3 regions of the Streptomyces sp. GbtcB6 genome follow, and region 3 is predicted to be linked to each of the others. Evidence: riboswitches for the same ligand, from Rfam matches in the RefSeq annotation. Region 3 holds a riboswitch; each other region holds the start of a gene.
The links. Region 3 has a riboswitch for cobalamin ahead of KVT45_RS26390 (prenyltransferase/squalene oxidase repeat-containing protein). Riboswitches for the same ligand answer to the same signal wherever they lie in the genome.
Positions count from the first base shown of each region.

Region 1: linked by a shared signal. The riboswitch ahead of metE (5-methyltetrahydropteroyltriglutamate--homocysteine S-methyltransferase) and the one ahead of KVT45_RS26390 (prenyltransferase/squalene oxidase repeat-containing protein) in region 3 are both predicted to bind cobalamin.
Region 2: linked by a shared signal. The riboswitch ahead of KVT45_RS00265 (cobalamin biosynthesis protein) and the one ahead of KVT45_RS26390 (prenyltransferase/squalene oxidase repeat-containing protein) in region 3 are both predicted to bind cobalamin.

Region 1 covers NZ_JAGXJL010000024.1:46,366-56,720, forward strand. The annotation lists gene KVT45_RS33455 (HAMP domain-containing sensor histidine kinase) at 1-1,004, shown strand, start outside; gene KVT45_RS33460 (TAXI family TRAP transporter solute-binding subunit) at 1,108-2,106, opposite strand; gene KVT45_RS33465 (MazG nucleotide pyrophosphohydrolase domain-containing protein) at 2,201-2,635, shown strand; gene KVT45_RS33470 (hypothetical protein) at 2,643-4,070, opposite strand; gene KVT45_RS33475 (DUF6204 family protein) at 4,316-4,669, opposite strand; gene KVT45_RS33480 (histidine phosphatase family protein) at 4,731-5,282, opposite strand; gene metE (5-methyltetrahydropteroyltriglutamate--homocysteine S-methyltransferase) at 5,376-7,685, opposite strand; cobalamin riboswitch at 7,841-8,076, opposite strand; gene KVT45_RS33490 (IclR family transcriptional regulator) at 8,201-8,971, opposite strand; gene KVT45_RS33495 (cupin domain-containing protein) at 9,013-10,227, shown strand; gene KVT45_RS33500 (fumarylacetoacetate hydrolase family protein) at 10,224-10,355, shown strand, end outside.
Region 2 covers NZ_JAGXJL010000001.1:43,347-53,701, forward strand. The annotation lists gene KVT45_RS00225 (neutral zinc metallopeptidase) at 1-47, shown strand, start outside; gene KVT45_RS00230 (VOC family protein) at 165-578, shown strand; gene KVT45_RS00235 (hypothetical protein) at 630-2,012, opposite strand; gene KVT45_RS00240 (alpha/beta fold hydrolase) at 2,491-3,618, opposite strand; gene KVT45_RS00245 (class II aldolase/adducin family protein) at 3,801-4,535, opposite strand; gene KVT45_RS00250 (lysozyme) at 4,732-5,490, shown strand; gene KVT45_RS00255 (inorganic phosphate transporter) at 5,665-6,909, shown strand; gene KVT45_RS00260 (hypothetical protein) at 6,928-7,155, shown strand; cobalamin riboswitch at 7,297-7,439, shown strand; gene KVT45_RS00265 (cobalamin biosynthesis protein) at 7,539-8,489, shown strand; gene KVT45_RS00270 (cobyric acid synthase) at 8,486-9,997, shown strand; gene cobN (cobaltochelatase subunit CobN) at 9,994-10,355, shown strand, end outside.
Region 3 covers NZ_JAGXJL010000016.1:61,943-72,297, reverse strand. The annotation lists gene KVT45_RS26410 (ECF transporter S component) at 1-183, opposite strand, end outside; gene KVT45_RS26405 (ABC transporter ATP-binding protein) at 189-1,793, opposite strand; gene KVT45_RS26400 (energy-coupling factor transporter transmembrane protein EcfT) at 1,790-2,977, opposite strand; gene KVT45_RS26395 (SCO2322 family protein) at 3,087-3,704, opposite strand; gene KVT45_RS26390 (prenyltransferase/squalene oxidase repeat-containing protein) at 3,701-4,909, opposite strand; cobalamin riboswitch at 5,018-5,147, opposite strand; gene KVT45_RS26385 (phosphotransferase family protein) at 5,202-5,852, shown strand; gene KVT45_RS26380 (hypothetical protein) at 6,007-7,038, opposite strand; gene KVT45_RS26375 (XRE family transcriptional regulator) at 7,296-7,877, shown strand; gene KVT45_RS26370 (nuclear transport factor 2 family protein) at 7,912-8,388, opposite strand; gene KVT45_RS26365 (MBL fold metallo-hydrolase) at 8,450-9,517, opposite strand; gene KVT45_RS26360 (MSMEG_1061 family FMN-dependent PPOX-type flavoprotein) at 9,807-10,355, shown strand, end outside.

The DNA.
Region 1 (10,355 bases), on a different contig from region 3:
TGTGGCCCTGGCAGCGCAGCCGGCTGGTCGTGGCCTCGCCGGTGATCCGGGACGGTGACGTCGTCGCCGTGGTGGTCACCGACTCGCCCACCGGCCCGATGCGCTCCCGCACCCTGCGCCAGTGGCTGGTCATCGGCGCCGGCGAGTGCGCGGCGATGCTGCTCGCCGTCGGTGCGGCGCTCCGGCTGACCGGGTGGGTGCTCCGGCCGGTGCGGGTCCTCGACGCCACCACGCACGCGATCGCCAGCGGCCGGCTCAAGTCCCGGGTCGCGGCGGCCGGTGGTCCGCCGGAACTCAGGCGGCTCGCCCGGGCGTTCAACGAGATGGCGGACAACGTCGAGGACGTGCTGGAGCAGCAGCGGGCCTTCGTCGCCGACGCCTCCCACCAGTTGCGCAACCCCCTCTCCGCGCTGCTGCTGCGCATCGAACTGCTCGCCCTCGAACTCCCCGAGGACAACGAGGAGATCGCCTCGGTCCGCACCGAGGGCAAGCGGCTCGCGCAGGTCCTGGACGACCTTCTCGACCTGGCGCTGGCCGAGCACGCCGAGGCGGAGCTGATGCTGACCGACATCGGGCGGCTGGCCGAGGAGCGGATCGCCGCGTGGGCACCGGCCGCCGCGGCGAAGGGGGTCCGGCTGACGGGGGACTGCACGCCGACCACCGGATGGGCCGACCCGGTCACGCTGTCCAGCGCGCTGGACGCGGTGATCGACAACGCGGTCAAGTTCTCACCGGAGGGGGGCACGGTGACCGTGACCGTGACCGCCGCCGGTGACGTGTCGACGGTCGTGGTGACCGACACGGGGCCGGGGCTGACGGATGAGGAGCTCGCGCGCGTGGGGGACCGGTTCTGGCGGAGCGGGCGGCACCAGAACGTGAAGGGGTCGGGGCTGGGGCTGTCGATCACGCGGGCGTTGCTGGCGACGGGTGGGGGGTCGCTGTCGTACGAGCACGGTGAGCCGCGGGGGTTGCGGGTGACGGTTTCGGTGCCGCGGAGTGGGTGACGGAGGGGTGGGTGCGGTTGTGGGTCGGGTGCGGGCCGGTGGGGGCTTGTCGCGCAGTTCCCCGCGCCCCTGACGGGGCGCTGCAATCAGGGGCGCTGCACAGTTATGGCTTCACCGAGCGGTAGTACCGCCTGGCCCCTTCCTGCAGTGGTAGCGGGTCCGTGTAGATCGCTGTGCGCAAATCCACCAGCTGGGCCGAGTGGACGTGGTTGCCGATGTCGTCGCGGCTCTTGATGACCGTGCGGGTCACCCATTCGGTGAGACGCGGGTCCATGTCCTTGCGGGTCATCAGGACATTGGACACCGCGATCGTGGGCACCGCCGTGCCCTGTTGAACCGACGGGTACGCCGACTCCGGCATGTTGGTCGCCCGGTAGTAGATCGCGGCCTCGCCCTCGGTGTGCAGCTTGGTGACGAGGCTCCCGCCGATCGGCACGAACGTGAAGCTGAACTTCTTGGCCAGGTCCAGCAGCCCCTTGGTCGGCAGCCCGCCCGACCAGAAGAACGCGTCGATCCTGCCCCGCCGCAGCTGGTCCGGGCCGGTGTCTATGCCCTCGGACACCGGTGTGATGTCCTTCGTCGGGTCCACCCCGGCGGCCCTGAGCACCCGGGTGGCGATCAGCCGGACCCCCGAGTCGGGCAGCCCGATCGCCACCCGCTTGTGCCGCAGCTGCGCGACGCTGGTGATACCCGAGTCGCTGGGCACGACGAGCTGGACGTAGTCGTCGTAGAGCCGGGCCACCCCGCGCAGCTTTCCGGCGCCCTGCCCGTCGTTCAGTTCGTACGTCTCCACCGCGTCGGCCGCCGCGATGGTGAAGTCGGCCCGGCCGGTCGCCACCCGCTGCACGTTCTCGTACGACCCGTTGCTCTGCACCAGCTTCACCTTCAGCCCCGGCATGTCCTTGGCCAGCTCGGTGCGCAGCCGTTCGCCGTACTCCTGGTAGACGCCGCGCAGCGTACCGGTGCTGAAGGTGATCGTCCCGGTCGGCGGCTTCTCGCCCAGCGGCAGCAGCCACCACAGCAGCAGGCCGGACGCGACGAAGCAGGCGGCCGCGCCCTGGAGCGCGCGGCGCCTGCCGATACGGAGGAAGACCTTGGGCATGCGCGCGATCCTGCCAGCAGGGCACGGTCCTGACCAGGGCCGGGGGCAGGGCGGCGGACCCGGACTGTCAGTGGCGGCGGCTAGAGTCGTTCGCATGACCAGTTCCGTCCCCGGTGCCCCGACCGGTACCTCGCCCGCCCGCCTCGTCCGGGAGTTCCACCACGCCTTCGGTCTGGACGCCCGCACCACGCCGGCCGAGGTGTCCCCCGAACTGGCCGCGCACCGGGGGGAACTGCTCGCCGAGGAGGCCGCGGAGGTCGCCGAGGTCGCGGTGGACGGGCCCCTCGACCGGCTCGCGCACGAGCTGGCGGACGTGGTCTACGTGGCGTACGGCACCGCGCTGGTGCACGGGATCGACCTCGACGCGGTGCTCGCCGAGATCCACCGGTCCAACATGAGCAAGCTGGGGCCCGACGGGCAGGTGGCCCGCCGGGCCGACGGCAAGGTGCTCAAGGGCGAGCACTACCGGGCGCCGGACGTCTCGGCGGTGCTGCGCGGCCAGGGCTGGATACCGGGCGGCGCGGCCTGACCCGGGGTCAGAGGCCGTCGCCCGCCAGCTTCCACTCGCGGTGCAGGGCGCCCAGCGGGATGCCCCGTTCCAGCACCGGTGTGCCGAAGACCGACAGCTGGAGGCGGAGGGTGCCGGAGAGGTCGACACCGCCGTACAGGTTCCAGGCGCCCTGGACGTCCGCGCCCGGGGTGGCGGAGGTGGCGGTGACCGTGCCGGTCGCCTCACCGCGCAGGTACGGCGCCAGGTCGGCGGTGACGCCGACGCTGCCGTAGAGGCCGACGGAGGCCTCGGCGCCGAGCGTGGTCCTGACGCTGCCCGCGGTCGTCACCGAGGTGCGCACCGGCGTGCTCGTCATGGTCGAGCTGCTGACCGGCGTCCAGCCCTGGGCCGTGCCGAAGGTGCCGCCCGCCTTGAAGTCGCCCTTCAGGTTCTGCTCCACGTCCACGGTGATCTTCCCGTCGCCGCTCACCTGGAGATAGCAGGTCAGGTCGAGGTTGACGACGACGGGGACCACGCCGACCTGGAGGACCGGGTCGGCGTGCAGCTTGGCGAACGGGATGCGCAGCGGGGTGGCCGTGGCCGCCGCCCGCCCCTTGACCGCCCAGCCGGAGTCCCAGTCGCCGGAGACGCCGAGGTAGGCGGAGCCGGGCGCGGTGCCGGTGCCCGCGCCGCCGTAGGCGAAGTCGACCTGCGGCGCGACCTGGACGAAGCCGGAGACCGAGGCCGCGGCGGACGCCGGGGAGCCTTCGGGGGCCGGTACCTCGGTGCTGACGTCGAGCCGGAGGCTGCCGAGCGGCACGGTGGCGCCCTCGGGACCGACGTGCGCGTCAGCGGACCGGGACCAGGACACCTTGACGTCGGGCAGCAGCTTGTCGACGTCGAAGGCGGCAGGGTCGACGGGCACGGTGCCCTTGGCGGTGTCGTCGCCGAGGAGGGCGTCGAGGGTGGCGGGCTCGGTCTGCACCTCGGTGCCCGCGTCGGTCTCGCCGAGCACCTTGGTCACCTTGGCGAGCAGTCCGTCCGGGGCGCCGGGCGCGGGGGTACTGGCGATGACGTCACCGACGGCGGCCTGCCGGGCCGAAGCGGAGGCCGAGGCGGAGGCCGATGGCGTGGGGCTGGGGGAGACGGCCGGGGCAGCCGTATGTCCCTTCCCCGCCGAATTCCCTTTCGCGGCACTTGATATGACGGCCCGTCGGGTCTTGCCGTCGTACGAGCTGACGCTGAGCGTGGTGCGATGGGCCGGCCGGCCCTTCCCCGCCGAGCCGGCGGCCGTGGTCGCGGTCGCGGCGGGTGCGGCGGCGACGGCGAGCGCCTGGCCGTCCGTGCGGGCGGCGGCGGTGGCACCGTCGGAGACCCGGGCGGTCTCCCGGGAACGGTCGCCGGCGGAGGTCTGGTGCTGCGGCGAGGAGCAGCCGGCGGCGAGGAGAAGGGCGGTCACGGCGAAGGCGGGCATGAGGGCATGCCCTGGCCTCGTGCGTCTGCGCAAGGTCGGTCCTGAGGGTGGGGGGTGGCAAAGGAACACCGTTCTTTGTTACCGACAGGTAGAACTGGTCGGTAACTCGATGTGGCCCCGAGCATGCCACGCCTCCGACATGGGAACTCCGCAATCAGGTCACATCCCGACGTGACCTGAACCACGGCGACTTCAGGCCGCCGTGGCCGTTTCCGCGAGGGGTCCGCCCTGCCGCAGCGCGGCCGTCAGCCCTGCGCGGCCGCCCTGCGCTGCCGCTTGCCGAGGGGTGCCTGGGAGAGGTCCTCCGCGCTGGACCTGAGGTTCTTGTAGCCGTAGCCGCGCTCGGCCAGCCATGCCCTGGCCGCCTCCTCGGCGCGCTCGGTCGCCTCCAGGATGTCCTCCTCTTCCTCCCCGCTGTCCTGGAAGCGGAAGGTGAAGGCCGGGCGGGCGTTGATGTCGTAACTGAGGTGGCCCTCGGGCGTGAAGGCCGCGCGCAGCACGTCGTGCTCGGCGGCCCGGGAGAGCAGTTCGGCGCGCTGGCCGGCGTTGAGGCCGTCGAAGACGCCGCGGACGGTGACGCGGAAGATGCGGGTGGTCATGGCGCGACCCTAGGCAGGACGCGGCGCACCGCTCCACCGCATTTCCGGCGCCCCGCCGCGGTTACCCGCCGACCTGGCCGAGCCGCAGGTTCCAGCGACCGGGCCCGCCCGTGATCTCCGTCGCCGACAGCGGCGGGGTGTCCACGCGCCAGAACGCTGCTTCGGGTGCCCCCAGCACGTGCAGCACCATGGCCCGCACCACCTCCGGCTCCACCACGGCGATCGTCCTTCCGATGGTCAGGCCCGTCCGGTCCAGCCACCCGGCGACCCGCGCGCACAACTCCCGTACCGACTCGCCCCCGTGGGGCGCGGCCCCCGGGTCGGTCAGCCACTGGAGCAGTGCGTCGGGTTCGGCGGCGCCGAGCTCCTCCAGCGTCCGGCCCCGCCAACGGCCCGCGTCCAGGCCCGACAGCTCGGGCTCCGCCGAGGCGTCGAGGCCCAGCGCGGCCGCCGTCTCCCGGCAGCGCACGCCGGGGGAGTGGACCACCTCGCCCGCGGCCGGCAGGGACAGTGCCACCGTCCCGGGGTTCTCGATCGAGTCGCCGTCGTAGAAGCGGGCCCGCCGCAGCGAGGGGGTGAAGGCCGGGGCTATGAGGATGACTCGGCAGGTCACGGGGCGGTTTCTCCATGGTCGTCCGTCAGGTGTCGGCGGCGGGCGCCGGACGCGCACGACAGTACGCCGTCCGGCACCCGCACCAGGACCCGGCTACAGCTCCGCACGCACCGAACGTGCCGCCGCGACCAGGTTCTCCAGGGAGGCCCGGACCTCCGGCCAGCCGCGGGTCTTCAGCCCGCAGTCGGGGTTGACCCAGAGCCGTTCGGCGGGGATGGCCCGCAGGCCGGTCCGCACCAGGTCGGCGGCCTCGGCCGGGCTCGGCACCCGGGGCGAGTGGATGTCGTAGACCCCGGGTCCCGCCTCGCGCGGATAGCCGTGTGCGGCGAGCTCGCGGGCGACCTGCATGTGCGAGCGGGCCGCCTCCAGGCTGATGACGTCCGCGTCGAGGTCGTCGATGGCCCGGACGATGTCGCCGAACTCGGCGTAGCACATGTGCGTGTGGATCTGGGTCTCCGGACGGACTCCGCCGGTCGTCAGGCGGAACGCCTCGGTCGCCCACGCCAGATACCCGGCCCGGTCGGCGGCCCGCAGTGGCAGGGTCTCGCGCAGCGCGGGCTCGTCGACCTGGATGACCGAAGTGCCCGCGGCCTCAAGGTCGTTCACCTCGTCGCGCAGGGCGAGGGCGACCTGCCGGGCGGTGTCGCCGAGCGGCTGGTCGTCCCGGACGAACGACCAGGCCAGCATGGTCACCGGCCCGGTCAGCATGCCCTTGACCGGGCGGTCGGTGAGCGACAGCGCGTACGACGTCCAGCGCACCGTCATCGGCTCGGGGCGGGAGATGTCACCGGCCAGGACCGGCGGGCGCACGTACCGGGTGCCGTACGACTGCACCCAGCCGTGCTGGGTGGCCAGGTACCCCGTCAGCTGCTCGGCGAAGTACTGGACCATGTCGTTGCGTTCGGGTTCGCCGTGCACCAGGACGTCCAGACCGGCCTTCTCCTGGAAGGCGACCACCTCCCGGATCTCGGCCCTGACCCGCTCCTCGTACCCGGCCGTGTCGATCCGGCCCGCCCGCAAGTCCGCCCGTGCGGTGCGCAGTTCGCCGGTCTGCGGGAACGATCCGATGGTCGTCGTTGGCAGCAACGGCAGCCGAAGGTGGGCGCGTTGGGCGGCGGAGCGTTCGGCGTACGGCTGGCAGCGGCGGGCGTCGGCCGGGGTGACGGCGGCACACCGGGCGCGGACGGCGGGATCGCGGGTGATCGGCGAACCCGCCCGGGAGGCCAGGTCGGCGCGGTTGGCGGCGAGTTCGGCGGCGATGGTGTCGGGGCCCTGGGCGAGGCCCTTGGCGAGGGTGACGATCTCGGCGGTCTTCTGCTTCGCGAAGGCCAGCCAGCGCAGGATCTGCGGTGCGATGTCCCGCTCGGCGGCCGTGTCCAGCGGCACGTGCAGGAGGGAGCAGGAGGCGGCCACGTCGACCTGGTCGGCGAGGCCCAGCAGGGTGCCGAGGGTGGTGAGGGACGCCGGCAGGTCGTTGACCCAGATGTTGCGGCCGTTGACGACACCGGCGATCAGCCGCTTTCCGGGCAGCCCGCCGACGGCGGCCAGGGCGTCCAGGTTGGCGGCCGCCGCCCCGGTGAAGTCGAGGGCGAGCCCTTCGACCGGGGCCTTGGCCAGCACCGGCAGGGCCTCGCCGAGCCGGTCGAAGTAGGAGGCGACCAGGAGCTTCGGCCGGTCGGTGCGGGCGCCCAGGTCGCGGTAGGCGCGGGCGGCGGCGGCCAGCTCTGCCGGGGTGCGGTCCTGGACCAGGGCGGGCTCGTCGAGCTGCACCCACTCGGCGCCGGCCGCCCGCAGGTCGGCGAGGACCTCGGCGTACACCGGGAGCAGCCGGTCGAGGAGGGTGAGCGGGTCGAAGCCGGCGGGCACGCCGGGCGCCGGCTTGGCGAGCAGCAGGTAGGTGACCGGGCCGACCAGCACCGGACGGGTGGCGAGCCCGAGGGCCAGCGCCTCCCGCAACTCGCCCACCTGCTTGGCGGAGTTCGCGGCGAAGACGGTGTCCGGGCCCAACTCCGGTACCAGGTAGTGGTAGTTGGTGTCGAACCACTTCGTCATCTCCAGCGGCGCGATGTCCTGGGTACCGCGGGCCATGGCGAAGTAGCCGTCCAGGGCGTCGGCGTCGACGGCGGCGCGGTGCCGCTCGGGGACGGCGCCGACCATCACGGTGGTGTCGAGGACGTGGTCGTAGTACGAGAAGTCACCGGTCGGCACCTCGTGGATGCCGGCCTCGGCGACCTGCCGCCAGGTGGAGCGGCGCAGTTCGGCGGCGGTGGCACGCAGGGCGTCGGCGGTGATCCGGCCCTTCCAGTAGCTCTCGATCGCCTTCTTCAGTTCCCGGGCCGGCCCCTGGCGGGGGTAGCCGTACACGGTGGCCCGGGCTGCCGCGGCTGCGGACTTGGCTGTCACGGAGATCTCCTTCGCGAGACGATTCCCTGAGATCCCGGCGACGGGACGAGAGCGCGAAGGGGTGACGAACCGGACGGCGACGGTCGTACCCGACCGTCCGTCCGACCTGCACGCCGACCCGCCCACGAGGTCACCGGGATGTCCGCGCACGAGTGGTTCGCACACGGGCAGTTGGCAGGTCTTCGGACTCGCGGGCGCGTCTCGTCGTACAAAGTCGTACCTAGTCGTACGAGACCCCTACTGGCCGTCGCTTCCCGGATCCGGTGGATCCAGTGCGTATGACGGCGGTCGTTCCCACTCACCGCTGCGGGGCAGTCCCGGACTCACACCGGGTTCCCTCTTACGACATCCCGTCTGGCGAACGGGACGAACCAGCTGCGGGGTCCACCTTACGACCCACGTGAGGGAAGCGCCCCGAAAGGGGCGCGGGGCGTCGTCGATATGCGGCTCCGCCGCGTGGGCGCGACCAGCCCCCGACTACCCGCAGTCGCCCTCCAACAAGACCCTCCCGATCCCTAGGCGGACAACTCCTCCTCGATCCCCCGAACCACTCCACCCAAGGCCGCCACCAACTCCCCCAGCCGGCCCTTCTCATACCGCACGCTCGGCAGCGAGACCGAAACCCCCGCCACCACCCTCCCGTCGGCCCCCCGAACCGGCACCCCCACCGCGACCAGCCCCCGCTCCGACCGCTCCCGGTTCACGGCGAAGCCACCCCGCCGCACCCGCGCCAGCTCCCGCCGCAGCCCGGCGAGGTCCGGCCGCTCGGTCGGCCGGTCCCGGTACCGCTCCTCCGCGTACACCTCAGCCAGCTGCTCCTCCGGCAGGTCCGCCAGCAGCAGCAGTCCGCCCGTGGTCCGGTGCGCCGGGAACACCATCCCCTCCCGGGACCCCACCCGGAGCACCCGCGCACACTCCACACTGGCGATGAACCGGACGGAGTCGCCCGTGCGGATGACGAGGTTGGCCGTCTCCTCCACCACCTCGACCAGCCGCCGCAGATGCGGCAGCGCGACCGCCCGCAGCCGCGACACCTGCGACTGCGAGTGCGCGGCCAGCTCCAGGACCGGCCCGGCGCGGTAGATCCGGTCCTCGTCCTGGACGGCGAAGTCCCGGTACACGAGCATCGCCAGCAGCCGGTGCGCGGTGGACCGGGCCACGCCCAGCCGCTCGGCGATCTGCGACACGGTCAGCCCGCCCTCCAGCTGGAGCATCGCCGCGGCGCGCAGCGCGTGGTCGACACTCGCGATGGCGTACGGCGGCGGATTCTTCAGCGGCTTGTCCATCCCTCCAGAGTAGACACGGGATTCTGTTCTCCAGAATCTCCATGTCTTCCAGGTGGACACGGCGCACCCTGAGGGTTGTGACGCAGACCTTTACCCCAGACCGGGCCACGGACTCCCCGGTGCGCCTCCGGGCCGCCGCGGCGCCGGGGCAGCCCGAGGTCACCCCGGCCCTCGAAGAGCTGTACCGGGGCTTCGAGCGGGAGCTCCTCGTCCCGCTGTGGACCGAGATCGGCGACCTCATGCCGGCCCACCCGCGCTCCCGGGCCGTGCCCCACGTATGGCGCTGGCAGCAGCTGCGCGCCCTGGCCGCGCGGTCCGGCGACCTGGTTCCGGTGGGCCGCGGCGGCGAGCGCCGGGCCATCGCGCTCGCCAACCCGGCACTCGGCGGCCGGCCCTTCGCGACGCCGACCCTGTGGGCCGCGATCCAGTACCTGATGCCCGGCGAGGACGCCCCCGAGCACCGCCACACCCAGCACGCCTTCCGGTTCGTGGTGGAGGGCGAGGGCGTGTGGACGGTCGTCGGCGGCGACCCGGTCGCGATGCGGCGGGGCGACTTCCTGCCGCAGGCCGGCTGGCACATGCACGCCCACCACAACGCCACCGCCGAGCCGATGGCCTGGATCGACGGGCTGGACATCCCGTTCCAGTACCTCACCGAGTCGCAGTTCTTCGAGTTCGGCCGGGACGAGATCAGCGACGCCGAGCGGATCACCCCGGAGCGTTCGCGCTCCGAGCGCCTGTGGGGGCATCCGGGCCTCAGTCCGGTGGCGGCCACCGAGGCAGCCGAGGCCGCCGCCCCCGGCACCCCCCTCCTGGCCTACCGCTGGGAGCACACCGACCGCGCCCTCGCCGACCAGCTCGCGCTGGAGTCCGAGGGGTTCGCCGGCACCGTCGAGCCGGGCCACGCGGCCGTCCGCTTCACCGACCCGGCGACCGGCGCCGACGTGCTGCCCACCGTCCGCGCCGAGATGCACCGCGTCACGCGCGGCACCGAGACCGCGCCCGTCCGCGAGACCGGTTCGTCGGTGTACCAGGTCTTCGACGGCTCCGGCACGGTCACCGTCGGGGAGACGTCCTGGTCCGTCACGCGCGGCGACCTGTTCGTCGTGCCCTCCTGGCAGCCGCTGTCGGTCCGCTCCGAGGCAGGGGCGACCGACTCCGACTCCGGCGCGCTGGACCTGTTCCGGTTCAGCGACTCCCCGGTCTTCGAGGCCCTCCGGCTCAACCGCACGCACGTGGAAGGAACCACCCGATGAAGCTCGCGACCCTCCGCACCGGCGCCACCACCCGGGCCGTACGCCTCGACGGCGAGAGCGGCGAGAGCGGCGAGAGCGGCGAGAGCGGCCAGAGCGGCCAGAGCGGCGAGCCCGGCGGGGCCGGCGGG
Region 2 (10,355 bases), on a different contig from region 3:
AGGGGTACCGGAGCGGGGACATGGCGCGCTGCAACACCTTCCGCTGAGCGTCCGACCTGCAACGACGGTGCGGACCGGGGACGTTGTCAGTGCCGGGTGCAAGACTGGGGACCAGGCCGGAACGACGGCTTTCGGGGGGACCGGTACACGAGGGAGTGATCGGGATGGCAGGCACGAGTGGCGGGCGGCCGAGTATCTATCCGTCGCTGCTGTACGCGGACGCGAAGGCGGCGATCAAGCAGCTGACGGAGGCCTTCGGCTTCACCGAACTGTCGGTGTACGAGGGCGAGGACGGCATGGTGCTCCACGCCGAGCTGGTGCAGGGCAACGGCGCGATCATGCTGGGCTCCAAGGGCCGCGGCGGCCGGTTCGACGCGGCGATGGAGAGCGCGGGCCCGACCGGGGTGTACCTCGTCGTGGACGACGTCGACGCACACCACCAGCGCGCCGTGGACCACGGCGCCGAGATCCTGATGCCCCCGACGGACCAGGACTACGGTTCGCGGGACTACATGGCCCGGGACGTCGAGGGCAACATCTGGAGCTTCGGCACGTACGCCCCGGAGATAGGGGTCTGATCCGCCTCGGCCCGACCCGTCCGGCCGGCCCGGTCCGGTCCGTCCCTGCCCCTAACCGCCGGTGTGCACCTGGAAGGCGGCCCTGCGGACGGCTTTGGCCAGCGCCGGGTCGGGGTGGGCGGCGGCGAGCGCGACCAGGACCTGCACGGTGCGTGGGTGACCGACCGCGCGCACCTCGTCGAGCAGTACGGGGACGGTGGGCTGCAGCGCCGACTCCAGGTGGCGGACCAGCAGCGGCGCCTCGCCGTGGTCGGCGACCGCGGCGGCCGTGTCCACCCAGAGCCAGGTCGCCTCTTCCCTGGTGAGCACCTCGTGGGCGTCCTCGGGGTCGACCCCGTCGTGCTCGGCCAGCCACAGCAGGGCGTACGGCCGCAGGGTCGGCTCGTCGGCGACCGCGCGGACGTCCGGTTCGGCGGGGGCGCCGACGACGCGCAGCGCCTCGAAGGCGAGGCCGCGCAGCAGGGCGTCCTCGCCACGGGCGGCGTCCACGAGTTCGGTGACGGCACCGCCGACGGGGCGGGCGGCGAGCCAGGCGCGGTACTCGGCCCGGGCCGCGTTGGGGCGCAGCTGGGCACAGCCGCGCAGCATCTCCTCGGCGGCGACCTCGATGTTCCCGGCGGGGCTCTGCGCGGCGACGCAGATCTGCTCCAGCTTGACCCAGACCGCCCAGCTGCCCAGCGGGGTGAGGGTGGCCTGGCCGTCGCCGTAGGTCAGCGCGCCGACGGAGGCGAGGGCGTGCAGGGCCCAGTCGAGGAGAGGGGCGAGCTCGGCCTCGTCGGCGGGGGCCGGGTCCTCGGCCGGGGTGTGCTCCGCCGGGTCGGCGTCGGCGGAGCGCACGGCGGCGAGCGGCCCGGCGGTCCCGGTCTCCGTGTCGTAGGGGACCTCGCAGCGCTCGGTGCGCAGTTCGGTGACCCGCTGCCCCAGCAGGTCCAGGAGCTGCTCGACCGGGACGGGACCGGCGGACAGCTGGAGGAAGGAGAGCACCTGGGGCATGGCCGAGACGACCTCGGCGACGGCGGCGGCCTCGAACTCCGCGGGCTCCGGGTGAGCGAGCGACCAGGCGTCGAAGAGGGCGACCCAGCCGCGCAGCACGGCACTGTCGTCGCGGTCCCAGGCGCGCAGGCGCCAGCCGGGTCGTGCGCTGTCGCCGTGCACCTCGACCAGACCGGCGAGGCGGGCGGTGTCCCAGTCGGCGCGGACCTGAGCGACGGTCAGGCCCAGGTCTTCGGACGCGCGTTCGGCGGACGCGTCGGAGAGGGTGGCCTTGCCGTCGGCGGTGGCGCCGTCGCTGCCGGGCCCGAGGGCGGTGTCGGCCCAGTGGGCCACGCGGGCCGCGCCGGCGAGGCCGAACCGAGCCATTCTGGCCAGCTCGGCGGGGGCCGGGGTGCCCTCGGGCGGGCGGGGTGCGGGGCGGCGCGCGGGCCGCTGGTTCATCGCTCGGGGGGCGGCGGCCAGGGGTCGCGTTCGGACGAGTCGAAGCCTTGAGTCGCGCGGGATACGGGACGTCACGGGTGCAGTCTTCCGGTTGACGGTCCGAAAACCCAAACGGAATGTCACGGCGGGCGACGGGGCTGGCCAACGCACGGGGTGCGAGGGGAGGCGAGGAGACATGTTCAGGCCAGTGGTACGGCCTTAAACGGAACCTTCGGAACCGGCTGGAATCGGGGTCTCCGGCTTGGGACGGGATGGGGCCGGGGCGCAGAGGGGAAGGACCGGCGGGTGCGGGAAGAATCACATCGGGGGTGCCATCGGACGAAGGGGCGCGCAACCGGGGGGCGCGTGCATCGGAGGGCGCACGCATCAGGGGGCGCGCATCGGGCGGCGCGTGTCTGTGGGACCGCGCCCATCCGGCAGTCCGGCAGCGCGCACACCAGGGAGCGCACGCGCCGGGGCACATCACATCGGGGGCGCGTCACATCAGCGGTGTGAGGAACCGGCGCAGTCGTTCCTCGTACTCCTCCGGGTCGGCGTTCCACATCGCGCCGTGCGGGGCGTTCGGGACGGTGTGCAGGGCCACCCGGTCGGGGCGCCGCTCGGCGAGCCGGCGGGAGTACATCCAGGGGGCCACCGTGTCGTCCGGGCCGTGCACGATCAGGGTGGGCACGGTGAGGTGGTCCGGGTCGACGGGGTCGCCGACGTGGTCGGCGTGCAGGCCGGCGCGGCCCTGGGCGGCGCGCACCGCGAGCGGCAGCAGGGGCTCGGGGGTGTGCCGGGCCTGGGCGAGGGCGCGCAGGGTGGCCTCCCAGCTGAGCACCGGGGAGTCCAGGACAAGGCCGGAGACGCGTTCGCGCAGTGCCGAGTGGGCGGCGGCGCGCAGCGCCATGGTGGCGCCGGTGGACCAGCCGTACAGGACGACACGGCGGGCGCCGTAGCGGACGGCGTAGCGGATCGCCGCGTCCAGGTCGCGCCACTCGCTCTCGCCGAGGTGGTTCAGGCCGTCCGGGGGGCGCGGGGCGCCGAGGTCGCCGCGGTAGGCGAGGGCGAGCACCGGCAGGCGCCGGGCGTGCAGGAACGCCATGACGTTCATGGGGTGCTCGCGGGTGGTGCCGAGACCGTGCACCGCGATCACCCAGGTGTCCCGGTGGCCGGGCACGAACCAGGCGGGCAGCGCGCCGAGTTCGCCGGGCAGGTCGATGTCGGCGTACTCCAGGCCCAGGGCGGTGCCCGGGTTGCCGATGTGGACATTGGCGGTGAGCCAGGCCCTGTCGCCGGTCTCGAAGGTGCCGTGGGTCACGCGCTCCAGCCGCCGTACGACGGTGTCGGCGGTGTTCGCGGCGGCCTCCAGGACGGCTCCGACGACCGCGTGCGAGCCGTCGCCGGCCAGGCCGTAGGTGCCGGGGCGCAGCGAGGCCAGATCCCGGGTGAGGGTGATGCGGCCGGCCGCGGTGCCGTGCACGGTGAGCCGGGGTTCGGTGGGCAGGGGCCGGCCGGGCGGTGCCTTCAGCGCGGCGTCACTGGCGAACCGCCCCGCGGCCACGCCGGCCGCACCGGCGGCGAGTACGGCACCGACTGCAGCGGCCGTGACTTTGACTGGGCGCACCTGTCCAGTGTCGGCGCGGACATCGACGGCGGCCAGTGGAGCGGAGGGGGCTTCTGCGAGCGGGGCGGGCTTTCGGGCGGGCGCGGACGGTCCGGCACCTCCGGAAAGGTCCGTCGCGGCTCAGCGCCGTCGCGGCTCAGCGCCGTCGCGGCCGGCAAGGAGCGAGGGCGATCCGAGCGGGCTCAGCCCTGTCGCTGCCCATAACCGCGGAGCCGCTCGCCCGCCTCCGCCACCTGTTCCGGGGACAGCAGGCTCGGGGTCAGACCGGGCACCGAGGACGCCGTCAGCCACAGCCGGCACATCCACTCCAGCTGGGCGGTGCGGTCGTAGGCCCGGGTCAGGGTGGTGCCGTAGGTGATCGTGCCGTGGTTCTGGAGGAGGCAGCCGGAGCGGTCGGTCAGGGCGCGGAGCATGTTCTCGGCCAACTCGTCGGAGCCGTACGTCGCATACGGGGCAACCCGGACCGCGCCACCGAGAGCGGCGGACATGTAGTGGATCGCCGGCAGCTCGGGGACGAGCGTCGAGACGGCCGTCGCGTGGACGGCGTGGGTGTGGACGACCGCCCCGGCGTCGGTGCTGCCGTATACCGCGAGGTGCATCGGCAGTTCGCTGGTCGGGACCAGGGTGCCGAGGACCTGGCGGCCGGAGAGGTCCACGCCCGTCACGTCGTCCGGGGTGAGCCTGTCGTACGGCACGCCCGACGGCGTGACCAGCACGGTGTCGCCGACGCGGACCGAGACGTTGCCGGAGGTGCCGACGACCAGTCCGTCGGACACCGTGCGCCGGGCTGTGGCGACGAGTTCGCGCCAGGCACTCGCCTCCTCCGCGCGTACATCCCGCCTTCGCGGCTCCGACACACCCTGTGCGCCGGCGCGTCCGTCCCGTCCGTCACGCTCGTCCCGCCGCTGCTCAGCCATGGCCCGATCCTGCCAGGCGACGCCCCAACCGCCCCGCGCGGCAGGGCACTTTAGACCGGGCGTCCCGAATCCAGTAGAGCGCAAATCGCCCCAAAGCGTTCCATTTCACGGCTTGGCCGAAGATCGCCGAGGATACGCCGATCTTCCAATAATCTCTGGACGATTTTTCGTACACGTCGCCATTCCGGGGGGAAACATGGCCCGTGACCGCATTCCACCGTCCCGCCACCGCGTCCGCGTCCTGGCGGCGTCCTTGGCGGCGCTCGCCCTCGCGGGGACCACGGCCGCGCTCGCCGGGCTACCGGCGGCCGCGGCGAGCCTGCCGAAGGGGCACGACGTCTCCTCGCACCAGAAGAGCGTCGACTGGCCGAGCGCCAAGGCGAAAGGCGCCAGGTTCGTATACATCAAGGCAACCGAGTCCACCACCTACCTCAACCCCTACTTCGGCCAGCAGTACAACGGTTCGCGCCAGGCGGGAATCGTGCGGGGCGCCTACCACTTCGCCCTGCCGGACAAGTCGTCGGGCGCCCGGCAGGCCGCGTACTTCGTCAGCCACGGCGGCACCTGGACGGCGGACGGCTGGACGCTGCCGCCCGCGCTCGACGTCGAGTACAACCCGTACGACAAGAAGCACAGGTGCTACGGACTGAGCCACTCCAGGATGATCAAGTGGATCAGGTCCTTCAGCGATGAACTGCAGCGGGAGACCGGCCGGCGGCCGGTGATCTACACGACCACCAACTGGTGGAACCTCTGCACCGGTGGCAGCAGCGCGTTCGCCGCCGACCATGCGCTGTGGATCGCCCGCCACGGCTCGGCGGACGCGGGAGCACTGCCGGCCGGATGGTCGTCCTGGACCTTCTGGCAGTACGACAACAGCGGCAGCCTGCCGGGTGACCAGAATCTCTTCAACGGGTCGGCGGGCCGGCTGAAGTCGTTCGCCATGGGCCTCTAGTCAAGGCGGGACTGGGCCGCCGGACCGGCACCGGGACGGCGGCCTCGGTCCACCCCGCCCCCGGACATCGCAAAGTTGATTCCAGACACCACCAGGACCGCCCCAGTTCACCTTCCGTTCATCCAGGTTGCCTACGGTCCAACAGCCAATGACCTCGAAAGATTGCCTGGGTAAATGGAAAACTTCTCGCTGATCTTGGCGATTGTGGTGGTAACCGCACTCGCGTTTGATTTCACGAACGGTTTCCACGACACCGCCAACGCGATGGCCACGACCATCTCGACCGGTGCGCTCAAGCCCAAGATCGCGGTGACCATGTCCGCCGCGCTCAACCTGGTGGGCGCCTTCCTCTCGGTGGAGGTCGCCAACACGATCTCCAAGGGTCTCGTCGACGAGAACGGCATTCGTCCCGAGGTCATCTTCGCCGCACTCGTCGGCGCCATCCTCTGGAACCTCGTGACCTGGCTGGTGGGCCTGCCCTCCAGTTCCTCGCACGCCCTGATGGGTGGTCTGATCGGCGCCACCGTCGCCTCCGCCGGCCTCGGCGCGGTCCACGGCGACGTGCTCGTCACCAAGGTCCTGCTCCCGGCGGTCGCCGCCCCCGTGGTCGCGGGCCTCGCGGCGATGCTCGCCACCCGCCTGTCCTACGGGATCGGCAAGAACGCCGACGACAACGCCACCCGCAAGGGCTTCCGCGCCGGCCAGATCGCCTCCGCCGGACTGGTCTCGCTCGCGCACGGCACCAACGACGCGCAGAAGACGATGGGCATCATCACCCTCGCGCTGATCGCGGGCGGCTCCATCGCCCCCGGCTCGAACCCTCCCACCTGGGTCATCCTCTCCGCCGGCCTCGCGATCGCGCTCGGCACCTACATCGGCGGCTGGCGGATCATCCGCACCATGGGCAAGGGCCTGACCGACCTCCAGCCGCAGCAGGGCTTCGCCGCCCAGACCAGCGCGGCCACCGCCATCCTGGCCTCCTCCCACCTCGGCTTCTCCCTCTCCACCACGCACGTCGTCTCCGGTTCGGTGATGGGCGCGGGCCTCGGCCGCAAGGGCGGCACGGTCCGCTGGTCCACCGCGACCCGGATGATGGTCGCCTGGGTGCTCACGCTCCCGGCCGCCGCGCTGGTCGGCGCCCTAGCCGAGTCCGTGACGGACCTCGGCGACTGGGGCACGGCGGTCGTCGCCGTCTTCCTCGTGGCCGCCAGCGCCGCGATCTGGAAGCTCTCCCGCCGCGAGGTCGTGGACAGCGCCAACGTCACCGACGCCGTGGAGCCGGCCGGCGTGGTGACCACGGCGATCGCCGCCGTGACCCCGCCCCCCGCGGGCCCGGTCGCGGAGGACCTGACCGCCACGATCCCCTCCCCTTCCCCCGCCCCGGCTGCTCCCGCGACCGACCCGGCCGCCACCGTCTGACCCCGAGGAAGAAGCGACATGAACATCGACTGGGCAGCCATCGGCTCCGTCTTCGGCGTCAGCCTCGTGGCCACGGTGGGTCTGGTGGCCCTGTTCACCCTCGGCATCAAGGGCCTCTCCGCCCGCGAACGCGCCACCGCTCAGGGCAACTCCGCGACCCTGGCCGTGACCGCCGCCTACCTCTGCTTCGCCGGCTGCGCGGCCGCCGTGGCATGGGGTATCCACCTGATCGTGGCGAAGGCCTGACGCGGCAGCACCTCACAGGCATCGAGAAGGCTCCTCTCCCGTCCGCTCGGAGAGGAGCCTTCGGCATGTCCCACAGGCCCCGCAGGGCAACCGGTGTGGGCCTTCCCACACACTCCCCTCCCAGGTCAACGGCAAGTTGACGGGTCTTCCAGGGCGTGGTGGACTTCCGGAGCCATGTACGGCGGCAAGGGAGGAAGCCGGTGTGAATCCGGCGCGGTCCCGCCACTGTCACCGGGGTAGCAATCCCCGGGAGCCAGGAACTCTCACCGCCGGTCTCGTCGAACCAGGGCGCGGACACCCTGAGTGAGGACATATCGCCATGCGCGGCTGCCGACCGAGGTTCAGTACCCGGCCCGTCCCCGACCCCGCGGCCGGCTGAGCCGATGGGTGCCGATCGCGTCTTCGCGTACGGCGCCGCCGCCGGCCTTCTCGGTGATCTGCTGCTCGGCGACCCGCGCCGGGGGCATCCGGTCGCCGTGTTCGGGCGGGCGGCCGGGGCCGTGGAGCGGGTGCTGTGGCGGGACCACCGCGGGTGGGGCGCGCTGCACACCGCCGTGTGCGCCGGTGGCGCCATGGCGCTGGGTGCCGTTGCCCAACGGGTCGTACGACCGTCCACCGCCTCGTCCGTCACGCTCACCGCGGCCGCCACCTGGGCCGTCGTCGGGGGCACTTCACTCGCCCGCGAGGCCCGCGTCATCGGGCGTGCCCTGGAGGCGGGCGACGTCGAGGCGGCCCGTGCGCGGCTGCCGCATCTGTGCGGACGGGACCCGCAGGCCCTGGACGCCGACGGGATCGCACGGGCGGTCGTGGAGTCCGTCGCCGAGAACACCAGCGACGCCGTCGTCGGCGCGCTGGTGTGGGGAGCCGTCGGCGGGGTGCCGGGGCTGCTCGGGTTCCGGGCCGTCAACACCCTGGACGCCATGGTCGGGCACAAGTCGGCCCGGTACCGGCGGTACGGGTGGGCTTCGGCGCGGCTGGACGACGTGGCGGGGTGGCCGGGAGCGCGGCTCACCGCCGTACTGGCCGCCCTGGCCGGGAGTGACACCAAGGGAGCGGTGCGGGCCTGGCGGGCCGACGCGGCGAAGCATCCGAGTCCCAACGCCGGGCCCGTGGAGGCTTCGTTCGCCGGGGCGTTGGGGGTGCGGCTCGGGGGGACGTTGTCGTATGGCGGGCGGGTCGAGCACCGGCCGGTGCTGAACGGGGAGGGGCGGGCCGTGGAAGTCGCGGACATCGATCGGGCGGTGCGGTTGTCGCGGCGGGTGGGGTGGCTGGCGTTGGGGGCGAGTGCGGCGGGGGCCCTGCTGCGCAAATCGCTCTCGGGGAGGGCGTCATGAACAACGGAGGCCTCCTCGTAGCCGGTACCACCTCCGACGCCGGTAAGAGCGTCGTCACCGCAGGTATCTGCCGGTGGCTGGTGCGGCAGGGTGTGAAAGTCGCGCCGTTCAAGGCACAGAACATGTCCCTCAACTCCTTTGTCACGCGCGAAGGTGCCGAGATCGGGCGGGCACAGGCCATGCAGGCGCAGGCCTGCCGGGTGGAGCCGACCGCGCTCATGAACCCCGTGCTGCTCAAGCCCGGTGGCGAGCAGAGCAGTCAGGTCGTGCTGCTCGGCAGGCCGGTCGGTGAGCTGAGCGCGCGCGGGTACCACGGTGGGCGGCAGCAGCGGCTGCTCGGCACCGTGCTCGACTGTCTCGCCGAGTTGCGGGGCACGTATGACGCGGTGATCTGTGAGGGCGCCGGCAGTCCGGCGGAGATCAACCTGCGGCGGACCGACATCGTGAACATGGGGATCGCCCGGAACGCCGGGTTGCCCGTGCTCGTGGTCGGGGACATCGACCGCGGGGGCGTCTTCGCCTCCTTCTTCGGGACGGTGGCACTGCTGTCGCCGGAGGATCAGGCCCTCGTCGCCGGGTTCCTCGTCAACAAGTTCCGGGGGGACGTCTCGCTGCTCGAACCCGGGCTGGACATGCTGCACGGGCTCACCGGGCGGCACACCTACGGCGTCCTGCCCTTCCGGCACGGGCTCGGGATCGACGAGGAGGACGGGCTCCGGGTCTCCCTGCGGGGGACCGTCCGGGAGTCGAACACGGCCCCGCCCGTCGGGGAGGACGTGCTCCGGGTCGCCGTCTGCGCGATCCCGCTGATGTCCAACTTCACCGACGTGGACGCGCTGGCCGCCGAACCGGGCGTGGTGGTGCGGTTCGTGGACCGGCCGGAAGAGCTGGCCGACGCCGATCTCGTGGTGGTTCCGGGGACCCGGGGAACGGTCCGGGCCCTGGAGTGGCTGCGGGAGCGGGGGCTGGCCGAGGCACTGCGGCGCCGGGCCGCCGAGGGGCGGCCCGTGCTCGGCGTCTGCGGCGGCTTCCAGATCCTCGGCGAGCACATCGAGGACGAGGTCGAGAGCCGCAAGGGGGCCGTCGACGGGCTCGGTGTGCTGCCCGTACGCGTCCGGTTCGCCCGGGAGAAGACGCTCACCCGGCCCGTCGGAGAGGCCCTCGGCGAGCGCGTCGAGGGGTACGAGATCCATCACGGGGTCGGCGAAGTGACCGGCGGGGAACCCTTCTTGGACGGCTGCCGGGTCGGGCAGACCTGGGGCACGCACTGGCACGGTTCCCTGGAGTCGGACGGTTTCCGCCGGGCCTTCCTGCGCGAGGTGGCGGCCGCCGCGGGCCGCCGGTTCGTGCCGGCCCCCGACACCTCGTTCGCCGCGCTGCGCGAGGAGCAGCTCGACCGGCTCGGCGACCTGATCGAACAGCACGCGGACACGGACGCGCTCTGGCGGCTCATCGAGTCGGGCGCGCCGCAAGGACTGCCTTTCATTCCACCGGGAGCGCCCGCATGAGCACTGTGTTGTTGTTGTCGACCGCAGACACCGATCTGCTGGCGGCCCGGGCCGCCTCCGGTGCCGACTACCGGATCGGCAATCCGACGCGCGTCGACGTCACGGCGGAGCTGCCCGCGCTCGTCGAGGGCGCGGACATCGCCGTCGTACGGCTGCTCGGCGGCAAGCGTGCCTGGGAGGACGGGCTCGCCGCGCTGCGGGCCGCCGGTATCCCGACCGTGCTGCTGGGCGGCGAGACGGTGCCGGACGCCGAGCTGATGGCCGAGTCGTCGGTGCCGGCGGGTGTGGTCGCCGAGGCCCTCAGGTACCTCGTCGAGGGCGGCCCCGCCAACCTCACCGAGCTGGCCCGGTTCCTGTC
Region 3 (10,355 bases):
GGGCGCGTCCTGGGCGTGCGAGGCGATCCGGGAGGAGGGCGGCGCGAGGAAGGGCCAGCCGACGGCGACCACCCCGACGACACTGACCAGGAGCAGGGCCGCGAGGGAGCGGGGGCCGAGCCGCACGGGGTTGTCCGCTCGGGACCGTGCCCGGGGACCGGACCTCGCCCGGGGAGGGGGCATGCCGGTCATGCCAGCGCCTCCTGGACCTGGGCCACGGTGAGCCACCGCTGCGGCGCGAGGATCTTCGTCACCTGCGGGGCGAAGGACGGCGAGGAGACGACGATGTCGTCGGTCGGCCCGTCCGCGATGACCTCCCCCTCCGCGAGCAGCACCACCCGGTGCGCGAGCTCCGCGGCCAGCTCCACGTCGTGCGTGGCCAGCACGATCGCGTGCCCGTCGGCGGCGAGCCCGCGCAACACGCCCACCAGCCGGGCCTTCGCCGCGTAGTCCAGGCCCCGGGTCGGCTCGTCGAGCAGGAGCAGCGGCGGCCGGGCGGTGAGGACGACGGCGAGCGCGAGGGCGAGCCGCTGCCCCTCGGAGAGATCACGGGGGTGCGTGTCGTCCGCGACCCCGGGAAGCAGTCCGGACACGAGCCCGCGGCAGGTCCCGGGCACCGCCCCCGCGTCCCGGTCGGCGGCCGCGCACTCGGCGCCGACCGTGTCGGCGTACAGCAGGTCCCGGGGTTCCTGCGGGACCAGTCCGACGAGGCGTACTAGATCGCGCGGGCGCGTGCGGTGCGGGACCGCGCCGCCGACCCGCACCGCGCCGGAGTCCGGCTCGACGAGCCCGACCAGGGCGCCCAGCAGCGTGGACTTCCCGGCGCCGTTGCGCCCCATGAGGGCGACGGTCTCCCCGGGGGCGACGGTGAGATCGACGCCGCACAGCGCGTCGACCCGGCCCCGGCGGACGGCGAGGGAGCGGACCTCGGCGAGCGGAACCGCGGGGCCGGCCGCGGGCCGCTGCTCCGGGGCCCGCCCGGCCAGGCGCTCCCGCAGCCCGGCCGCCCGCCGCCGGGCGTCCCGTACGGTCATCGGCAGCGGCGACCACCCGGCCAGCCGCCCGAGCTCCACCACCGGCGGACACACCGGCGACACGGCCATCACCTCGGCGGGCGTCCCGCACACCGGCGCGGCCCCGTCCCCCGGCAGCAGCACGACCTGGTCGGCGTACTGCACGACCCGCTCCAGCCGGTGCTCGGCCAGCAGAACCGTCGTCCCCAGGTCGTGCACCAGCCGCTGGAGCACGGCCAGCACCTCCTCGGCGGCGGCCGGGTCGAGCGCGGAGGTCGGCTCGTCGAGCACCAGGACCGCGGGATGCGGGGTGAGCACCGACCCGATCGCGACCCGCTGCCGCTGCCCGCCCGAGAGCGTGGCGATCGCCCGGTCCCGCAGCTCGGCGAGCCCCAGCAGATCCAGGGTCTCCTCCACCCGCCGCCGCATCACGGCCGGGGCGATCCCCAACGACTCCATCCCGTAGGCGAGTTCGTCCTCCACCGTGTCGGTCACGAAATGGGCGAGCGGATCCTGGCCCACCGTGCCGACGACGTCGGCGAGTTCGCGCGGCCGGTGGGTACGGGTGTCCCGGCCGGCGACCGTCACCCGGCCGCGCAGGGTGCCGCCGGTGAAGTGCGGCACGAGCCCGCTCACGGAGTTCAGAACCGTCGACTTCCCGGTGCCGGACGGGCCGACCAGGAGGACGAGTTCACCCTCGGGCACCTCGAAGTCGACGCCTCGGACGGCGGGTCGGGCAGCGCCCTCGTACGTCACGGAGACGTCTTCGAAGCGGATCACGACGGCTCCTCCTCGGGATCCTCGGGATCCTTGGGAACGATCAGGGCGGGCAGCAGGCCGAGCAGCACGGCGGCCGCTGGCCAGAGCGGAAGCGTGGGGGCGACCAGCGGTACGACCCCGGGGTGCAGGGCGTCCGGATCACGGACGGACGCCAGGGTGAGCAGGGCGGCGACGGCGGCGCCCGCCCCGGACACCAGCCAGGCCCGCGCGTCCCACGGGTCCGGCCGGTACCGGGTGCGCGGCGAACGCCGGCCGCCGAGCCGCAGCCCCGCCAGCGCGGCGACCACCCCGGCGAGCAGTACGGGCAGCCCGTAGCCGCCGCCCTCGGTGGTCAGCAGCCCGTACAGCCCCGCGCAGATGCCGAGCAGACCGCCGAGGGTGAGCGCGGCCGTCGTACGGCGGACCCGGTCCGGGACGTCGGCGCTGCGGCCGTACCCGCGCGCGTCCATCGCGGCGGCGAGGGCGACCGAACGCTCCAACGCGCCCTCCAGGACCGGGAGTCCGACCTGGAGCAGGCCGCGGATGCCGGAGTCGGGGCGGCCGCGCAGCCGCCGGGCGGCCCGCAGCCGCTGTACGTCGGCGACCAGGTGCGGCGCGAAGGTGAGGGCGACGACCGCGGCCACGCCCAGCTCGTACAGGGCGCCGGGCAGGGACTTGAGCAGCCGGGCCGGGCCGGCGAGCGCGTTCGCGGCGCCGACGCAGACGAGGAGGGTGGCGATCCTGAGGCCGTCGTACAGGGCGAAGACGAGTGCCTCGGCGGTGACCCGGCCACCGAGCCGGATGCCCTGGGCCCAGTGGGGGAGGGGCACTTCGGGGAGGGTGACGAGGGTGTGCGCGCCGGGGACGGGGGAGCCGAGCACGACGGTGAAGGCGAGGCGGACGAGGAGAACGGCGAGGGCGAGCCTGGCGAAGGCGGCGTAGGAACGGGACCAGGGGGCGGACCGGGTCCGGCAGACGGCCACGACGTAGGCGGTGACCGTGACGAGGAGGGCGAGGAGGAGCGGGTTGGTGGTACGGGACGCGGCGACACCGAGGGAGAGGGACCAGAGCCACCAGGCGCCGGGGTGTACGGGGGAGCGGCGCTGCTGCCGGGGGACGGGGGGTTTCGCTCGCCCGCGCTTGCGGGGTGCCGCTGCGCCCACCCTCCCCCACGCTCGGCTTCGCTCGCGCGGGGGGACCCCCATCGCCCCAGCGGCACGACTGCCCGCAGCCATGAAGCTGACGCGACTGCGGCGCCCCTTCAGGGGCGCGGGGAACTGCGCGACCAGCCCCCACCGGCCCGCACTGTGGCGCTCACGCATTCTTCCGCCGCCGTGCCTGCCAGAGGGCACCCGCAGCCACCACCACGACCACCCCCACGCCGGCCGCCAGGCCAAGCGACGGCCCGCTGTCCGACGTACCCCCCGCGGCCACCTTCTCCCCGCACCCCCGCGACGGATACCCCCCGATCGCGCACAACAACGCGTTCGTGTCGTACCGCAGCGGCTTCGCCACTGCCGCCAGCGCCTCCGCCGCCGTCGCGTCCGCGGACACCACCGCGCAGGCCGTCCGTCGCGCAGGCGGCCGCTCTCCCGAGGGCGCGTCCGCCGCCGTACCGAAGTCGACGACCAGCCCCACCCGCTTCCGGCCCCCGACGGCGGGCGTACCGGCGCAGATCGTCCCGAAGTCCGCCGTGCCGCGCGGCCGCGACGCGTCCGCCGAGTCCTCGCTCAGCGCGAAGCGGAACCCCTCGACCGAACCGTCGGCGGGCCGCGCGGTGGCGGGGCCCTGCGTGGCGTACGTCCAGCGCGCGCCGTCCCGCTCCCAGAAGGACCAGTAGCGGTAACCGGTGGCCGCCGCCGGCCCGGCGGCCGCCGCGCACAGCGTCAGCGCGGCCAGGAGCAGCAGCGCCGCACGGCGGACCGCGGTCACAGCTGCTGCTGCTTCCGGCGGCCGCTGAGCAGGAAGCCGATGCCGATACCGGCGACGAGGCCGGTGCCGACGATCCACCACACGCTGCTGCCGGACTTCTTCTCCTCGGTGTGCTTCGCGGCTGCGGTCCGCGGGGCCGGGCCCGTCGCGTTCAGCGCCGTCACCAGGTTCGTGCCGCCGAAGTCACGCGGGTCCGCGCCCATCGCGTGCGCGGCGAGGATCAGCTCGGCGTAGGCCGCCGGCCCGCTCTGCTCCGCCCACGGCACGGCGTGCGCCTCCAGCCAGGCGTACGGCTTCTTCGCCGGCTTCGTCCAGCCCTGCGCGGCCATGGCGACGACCGCGTCGGCGGTGTTGCCGTAGTCCGGCTGGGGCTTGGCACCGGGCAGCGTGGAGACGAGGTGGCCGGTCGCGGACGTGGCGTCCCCCAGGTACGCGGCGCCGTTGCGGGCCACCTCCTCCCGGGTGAGGGCCTGGTCGGAGTCGGCGCAGGCGTAGCCCTTTGCCGGGGCCTTCCCGGCCGTCGTCACGAACCCCCTGCCGAGGGCCCCGAGCACCCCGGCCGCGGTCGCGTCCGCGTTGGCGGCCAGCTTCCCCTGCTTGTCCGGCTGGTAGGCGAGGGCGCCGCCACCGTCCTCGGCGCAGGGGATGGACCACTTGGCGAGGAGGTCGTACGGCGACCTGTCCGCGCTCTCGCCGGCCGCCGCGAGCGCGCCGATGACCACACCGGTGGAGTTGGTGTCGCTGGCCGAGCCCGGGGTGTAGCCCCAGCCGCCGTCCTTGTTCTGCTGCGACTTCAGCCAGGTCACGGCCTTGTCCGCGGCGGCGTCGTGCCCGCCGGCCGCCTTCAGCGCCTGTACGGCGGCCGCCGTGCTGTTCGTGTCGACCGCCACCTTGGCGTCGCAGGCCGCCGCCGGGTCGGCGCGGAACGCGGCGAACGAGCCGTTCGCGCACTGCTGCCCGGCCAGCCAGTCCACCGCCTTCGCGGCCGGGGTCAGCCCCACCGCGCGCTGGGCCAGCAGGGCGAGGGACTGGCGCCAGACGCCGTCGAACTTGGGGTCCGAACTGCCGTACAGCCCCGACGGGAGGACCGCCGACGCGGACGGCGACGGGGACGTGCCGGCGGCGAGTGCGGTCGTCGCGGGCGTGGCGGTACCGATGACGGCGGTGGCGGCCAGCACCCCGGCGGTGCGGCGGAGGACGGTCATGGTCGGCGGGTGCCTCTCCCTGCGGGGAGCCGGGCAGCACGGGACACCCCGGCGGCTCGGCTCCGTAAACCTCGACGGTGCCGTGCGACGGCGGGCGCCGGCGCACATGAGCCGATCAACGTCCCGGGCGCGGCGGTCCGGCTTGCCACCAGGTGTGGCTCACGGTTGCGGGTCAGCGCCGGAATTGCACCGGCTTCCCCCCGTACGGGTGATGACGACCCGGCTACCTTACCGGCCGCCCGGGGGAAGCTGAGAGGGGGCTGTGCGGGGACCGACTCGTTATGGTCACGCCATGACGGGGAGACTGCTCGGCTCGGGGCGTTCGGCCGATGTGTACGAGATCGACGAGGCGTGGGTGCTGCGCCGGGACCGGGACGGCCGGGGGGACGCGGCCGCCGAGGGCGCGGTGATGGCGTACGTACGGGAGCACGGGTACCCGGCGCCCCGGGTGCGGCCCTCCGGGTCCCGTACCGAACTGGTCATGGAGCGGCTGTCCGGGCCGACCATGCTGGCGGCGCTGCTGGCGGGGGAGACGGACGCGGAGGAGGGCGGTGCGCTGCTCGCCTCGCTGCTGCGGCGGCTGCACGCCGTGCCCGGCCGGGACCCTGCCGACCCCGGCACCCGGGTCCTCCACCTGGACCTGCATCCGGACAACGTGATTCTGACTCCCGACGGCCCGCGGGTCATCGACTGGACCAACGCCGAGGACGGGCCGCCCGGGCTCGACTGGGGCATGTCCGCGGTGATCCTCGCTCAAGTGGCGCTGGGTGCTTACCCGTTGGCGCACAAGCTGCTGGCGGCCCTGCTCGCCGACCCGGCCGAACTGTCCGAGGAGGGGCTGGCGGAGGCTCTGCGGCGGCGGGCGGTCAATCCGACGATGAGCCGGGAGGAAGTCGAAGTGCTGGGTGAGGCAGGCGAGTTGATACGGACGATCGCGTTCTAGGGCGGCTCGTACGGACCTCGTCCACTGCGATTCGGTAGCGCCCTGAAGGGGCGCGGGGCCGTATCCGATATGCGGCTGCCGCCGCGTGGGCGCGACCAGCCACGACGGCGCCGCAGTCGACCGACGGCATGTCGCGGCACTTCCAGCGGAGCGCTCAGGCCGCGTTCGCGAGCGGGGCGATGCCTGCGGACAGGTGGCGGGCCATCCGGCGCAGCGCGTCGTCGCAGTGGGCCGGGGTCTCGCCGACCGCCACCCAGAGGGCCAGCCGGTCGGCGGCGGTGGCGTGCGGACCGGCGGTGACGTGGTCGCCGGTGTGCCGGGTGAGGAGCATGCGGTCGGCGCCGGGCTCGTGGGCGGCGTCGGGGGAGAGGTCCAGGTGGTCGAGGCGGCCGGTGGCGGCCGGGTAGGCGAACTGGATGGCGGCCGCCCGCTGCCGGGTGGGCGTCGTGTCGGGCACCTCGCCGGTGGCGAGGGCGGCCGCGGCCTGGGCGAGGTCGACGCCGGTGGCCCGCTTGACGAGGAGCGGGATCAGGTCGCCCGGGAGATGCGGGGCGACGTCGGTGACCCGGGGACCGCGGTCGGTGAGGGTGAGGCCGATGTGCAGGACGCCCCGGCCGACGCCGAGGGCGTGCACGGTGCGGTCGACGGCCAGCCGCAGGAAACGGTTGTGCAGCAGGCCGTCGTGGGCGTGCACGGTGTGCCGGAGCGGCTGCCGGGCGGGCGCCGGACCCAGGGTCGTACGGGTGATGGCGGCGATGCGGATCTCGCCGTCGAGGACGACCGTCTCGGCCGAGACACGGGGCGTGCCGGGGGCGTCGACGGGGACCGCGTGGCCGGCCAGCAGCGTGCGCAGCGCGGGCGGGTCGGCACACGCGGCGGCCGCGGCGAGGGAGGTGCCGGGCAGCCCCAACTGCCCGGCGATCGTGGCGGCGGTGACCGCGTACTCGCCCATGTGGGTCAGCACGCCGCGGACCCGGTGCCTGGCCGCGAACCGCAGCACCGCCGATGCCGTCGCGCCGCCCTTGCCGGGGTCCGCCGCGAGGTGACCGGCCAGGCACTGCTGTGCCCAGGCCGGCGGTGCGGCGTCCACCAGCAGCACCGGGCGGACCGCGGCGACACGCGTCAGCACGAACTCGTCGTACGCGCGCCGGCGGCCGGCACCGAGGAGCAGGACGGGCTGCGGCATCGGTTCGCCTCACCTTCTGGGGAGGAGGCGGGGCGGCTGGTCGCCCCGGATGCCGCTCCCCCATAGGCGGCACCCGGGGCGGGTCGGTTCGACCGTGGCCTGGTGAGGTGATCCTTTCCTGCCGGTCCGTCACATGTCAACGATTGCTGCCCCCTTGGGCAGTGGTCCTTGTCATGTCTGGTGGCCGGGACCGGTGATTGGATAGCCTCGCGTCTGCTCGGCCGACCGACCAACCACGCGTGTCCAGGGGGACCTTGGTGAGTGACGCCCATGCCCCGCTGACCGGCGTACTGGAACGGCTCGGGGAGCTGACCGGACGCCCCGGACGGCTGCCCGAGGTGCTGGACGTGGCCGACCTGTCGTACCGCACCGGGATCCCGGTCGGGGTGGTCGCCGAACTCCTCGCGGGCGGGGCCGCGCCCGAGGCGGGGCTCGCCGAACGGGTGCGGCAGCGGCTGGACTTCATCCGCGAGAACCGGCGCCGCCCCGACGGCAAGCGGTACTCGCTGGGCGAGCTCGCGGCGATCGCGGGCACCAGCAGGCAGTGGCTGAGCGAGTGGCGCAAGAGCGGGCTGCCGAGCCTCGAACACACCGACCGGCTGCGGCGGTTCTTCGGCCTGCCGGCCGGTTTCTTCACCGCAGACGAGCCGGAGGCGCTGTACGAGGCGCTCCAGCCGGTGCTCCAGGGTCTGGAGGCCCAGGCCGACCCGCTCTCCCGGCTCCGCGAGAGCGGCCTGGTCCGCCTGGCGGCCCGCGCCCCGCAGATGAACCCCCGCCAGCTGGCCACCCTCGCCGACCTGGCGGAGATGCTCATCACAGCCGAGCGCGCCGTCAACTGAGCCTCGGGCGAGCCGGGTTGCGCGCGGCACGGCTTCAGCCGCCCGCGGTGGGGGTCGGCCCGCCGAACGGCAGCACCAGGGACCTGGACGCCAGAAGCCACCGCCCGTCGACGCGCCGGAACCCGTCCTGGTAGTGACCGACCTGGACGGGCGGCCCGGCCGGGACCATTCCGCCGCCGGATCCCCCCTCGCGTCCCGCGTCGTGACCGTCGACCCGGTACGTCTGGAAGTACGACGTCGCGGTCGCCGTGTCCGGTCCCGTCACCGTGACGAGGATGTTGGACATCACACGCCGGGAGAGGCGGCCCGGCGGCCGGGAGCCGAAGTACGCGGCGAGTGCCGCCCGCCCCTCGGCCCGCCGCCCGTCCCCGGGCGGCGGCCACTCCCACCACCCGTCCTCGGTGAACAGGTCCGCGACGGAGGAGGGTTCGCCGAGGTCGAGACGGTGGACGAAGTCGATGACGAGGCGCTCGCAGGCGTGTTCGGCGAGGAGCCGCTCCAAGGGGTCCATGAGGCTGTCTAGCAGCCGGGGGCGGCGATCGCCGAACGATTTTCACCGCCACGTAAACGATTTACACCGCCACGTAGGTGACCGGCTCGCTCCCCGCCACCGCCTCCGCCCGCCCCAGCTTCACCAGGCGCCGCAGGTGGGCCTCGGCCTCCGAGACGGCGATGTTCCTCGATCCGTACGGAATCTGCTCCCAGGGCCGGTTCCACTCCATCCGTACGGCCAACTGCCAGGGAGTGAGCGGCTGTTGGAGAAGGGAGAGCAGGCCGGAGAGGCGTTCCTCGTGGTGGGCCAGCAGTTCCCGTACCCGTCCCGGTGCGTCGGTGAAGGCGTACTGGTGGGCCGGGAGGACCTCGGCGGGGGCGAGCCGGCCGACGCGTTCCAGGGAGTCGAGGTAGTCGCCGAGGGGGTCGGTGACGGTCGCGTCGTCGGGGTCCTCGTAGAGGCCGATGTGCGGGGTGATCTCGGGGAGCAGGTGGTCGCCGGAGAACAGGCGTCCGCGGCCCGGGAGCCGGGCGGGATGCTCCTCCTCCAGGTGCAGGCAGACGTGGCCGGGGGTGTGCCCCGGCGTCCAGAGGGCACGCAGCCGGCGGCCCGGGAGGTCGAGGAGTTCGCCGGGGAGGATCTCACGGTCGGGGAGGGCGGGGGCCAGGCCGGGCGGGGTGCTCCGGCGGGGTCCGCCGCGCAACGGCGCCACGTGCTCGTCCGGCGCCCCGGCGGCCGTCAGCTTCGCCGCCATGTACGTGAACCACCGCTCCGGCCGGGTCTCCCGGGCCCGCCGCACGATCGCCGCGTCGGCCGCGTGCATCGCGACCCAGGCCCCGGACGCCTCGCGCACCCGCCCCGACAGCCCGTGATGGTCGGGATGGTGATGTGTGATGACGACCCCGTGCACCTCGCCGACGCCCGTACCGCACGCCTCCAGCCCCGCCGCCAGCACGTCCCACGACCCGGGATCGTCCCACCCGGTGTCGACCAGCACCGGCCCGCGGTCGGTGTCCATCACGTACACCAGCGTGTAGCCGAGCGGATTGTCCGGAATGGGTACGGCGACGGACCGCACGCCCCCGCCGAGATCCCGCACCGCCACCCCCGGCCGTGCCCCCGCCGACTCGCCCAGACTGTCCGCCATCAGCCTTCCTCCGCCCCCGCCCGGTCCCGCCGGCCCCACGGCCATTGCTCACTATAACGAGAACTGATGACACGTCAGATAGGCGGTGGACAAGTTCCCTTGATGACGCCCTGACCTGCGTCCGGGCGTCATCCGATGCAGGGCGCGGCCCGCGCCCGGACCCGTCGGGGGAGACATCGGGCCCGCCGCCCGCGAGATCTTCGCGCGCCGGACAATCCGCGCGGGTGTCTCCATGTCCCCGCACTCACCGACCAGGATCGGTCGCAGGTCGGCGCCTTAAGGTCGGGGCATGACGCTATCCCTTGCCGGCAGTGCCTTCGACTCGCTCCGCCTCGACGCCGTGCCCGATCAGGAGGCGTTGCGCCGGGCCTACGAACTGCCCGGCGACGCGGCCGTGCGCAAGCAGATGACCGAACTCACCGAGCAGACGCGGCGGTTGATCGGCTGTTCATCGCTGGTCCTGGTCGCCAGTGCGGACGCCGAGGGCAACTGTGACGTCTCCCCGCGCGGCGGCCCCGCCGGGTTCGTCGCCGTCCTGGACGCGCGGACGGTGGCGATACCGGACGCGACCGGCAACAAGCGTCTGGACACCCTGCAGAACGTCGTCGCCACCGGGCGGGCCGGGCTGCTGTTCGTCATCCCGGGGCGCACCACGACGCTCAGGGTGAACGGCCGGGCCTGCGTCTCCACCCGCCCGGAGCTGCTGGCGCAGCTGACCGCCGTGGGCAAGCCGCCGGCCAGTGCGCTGGTGGTGGGGATCGAGGAGGTCTACCCGCACTGCCCCAAGTCGCTCCTGCGCAGCGGGGCCTGGAAGCCGGAGCAGTGGCTGCCGGCCGAC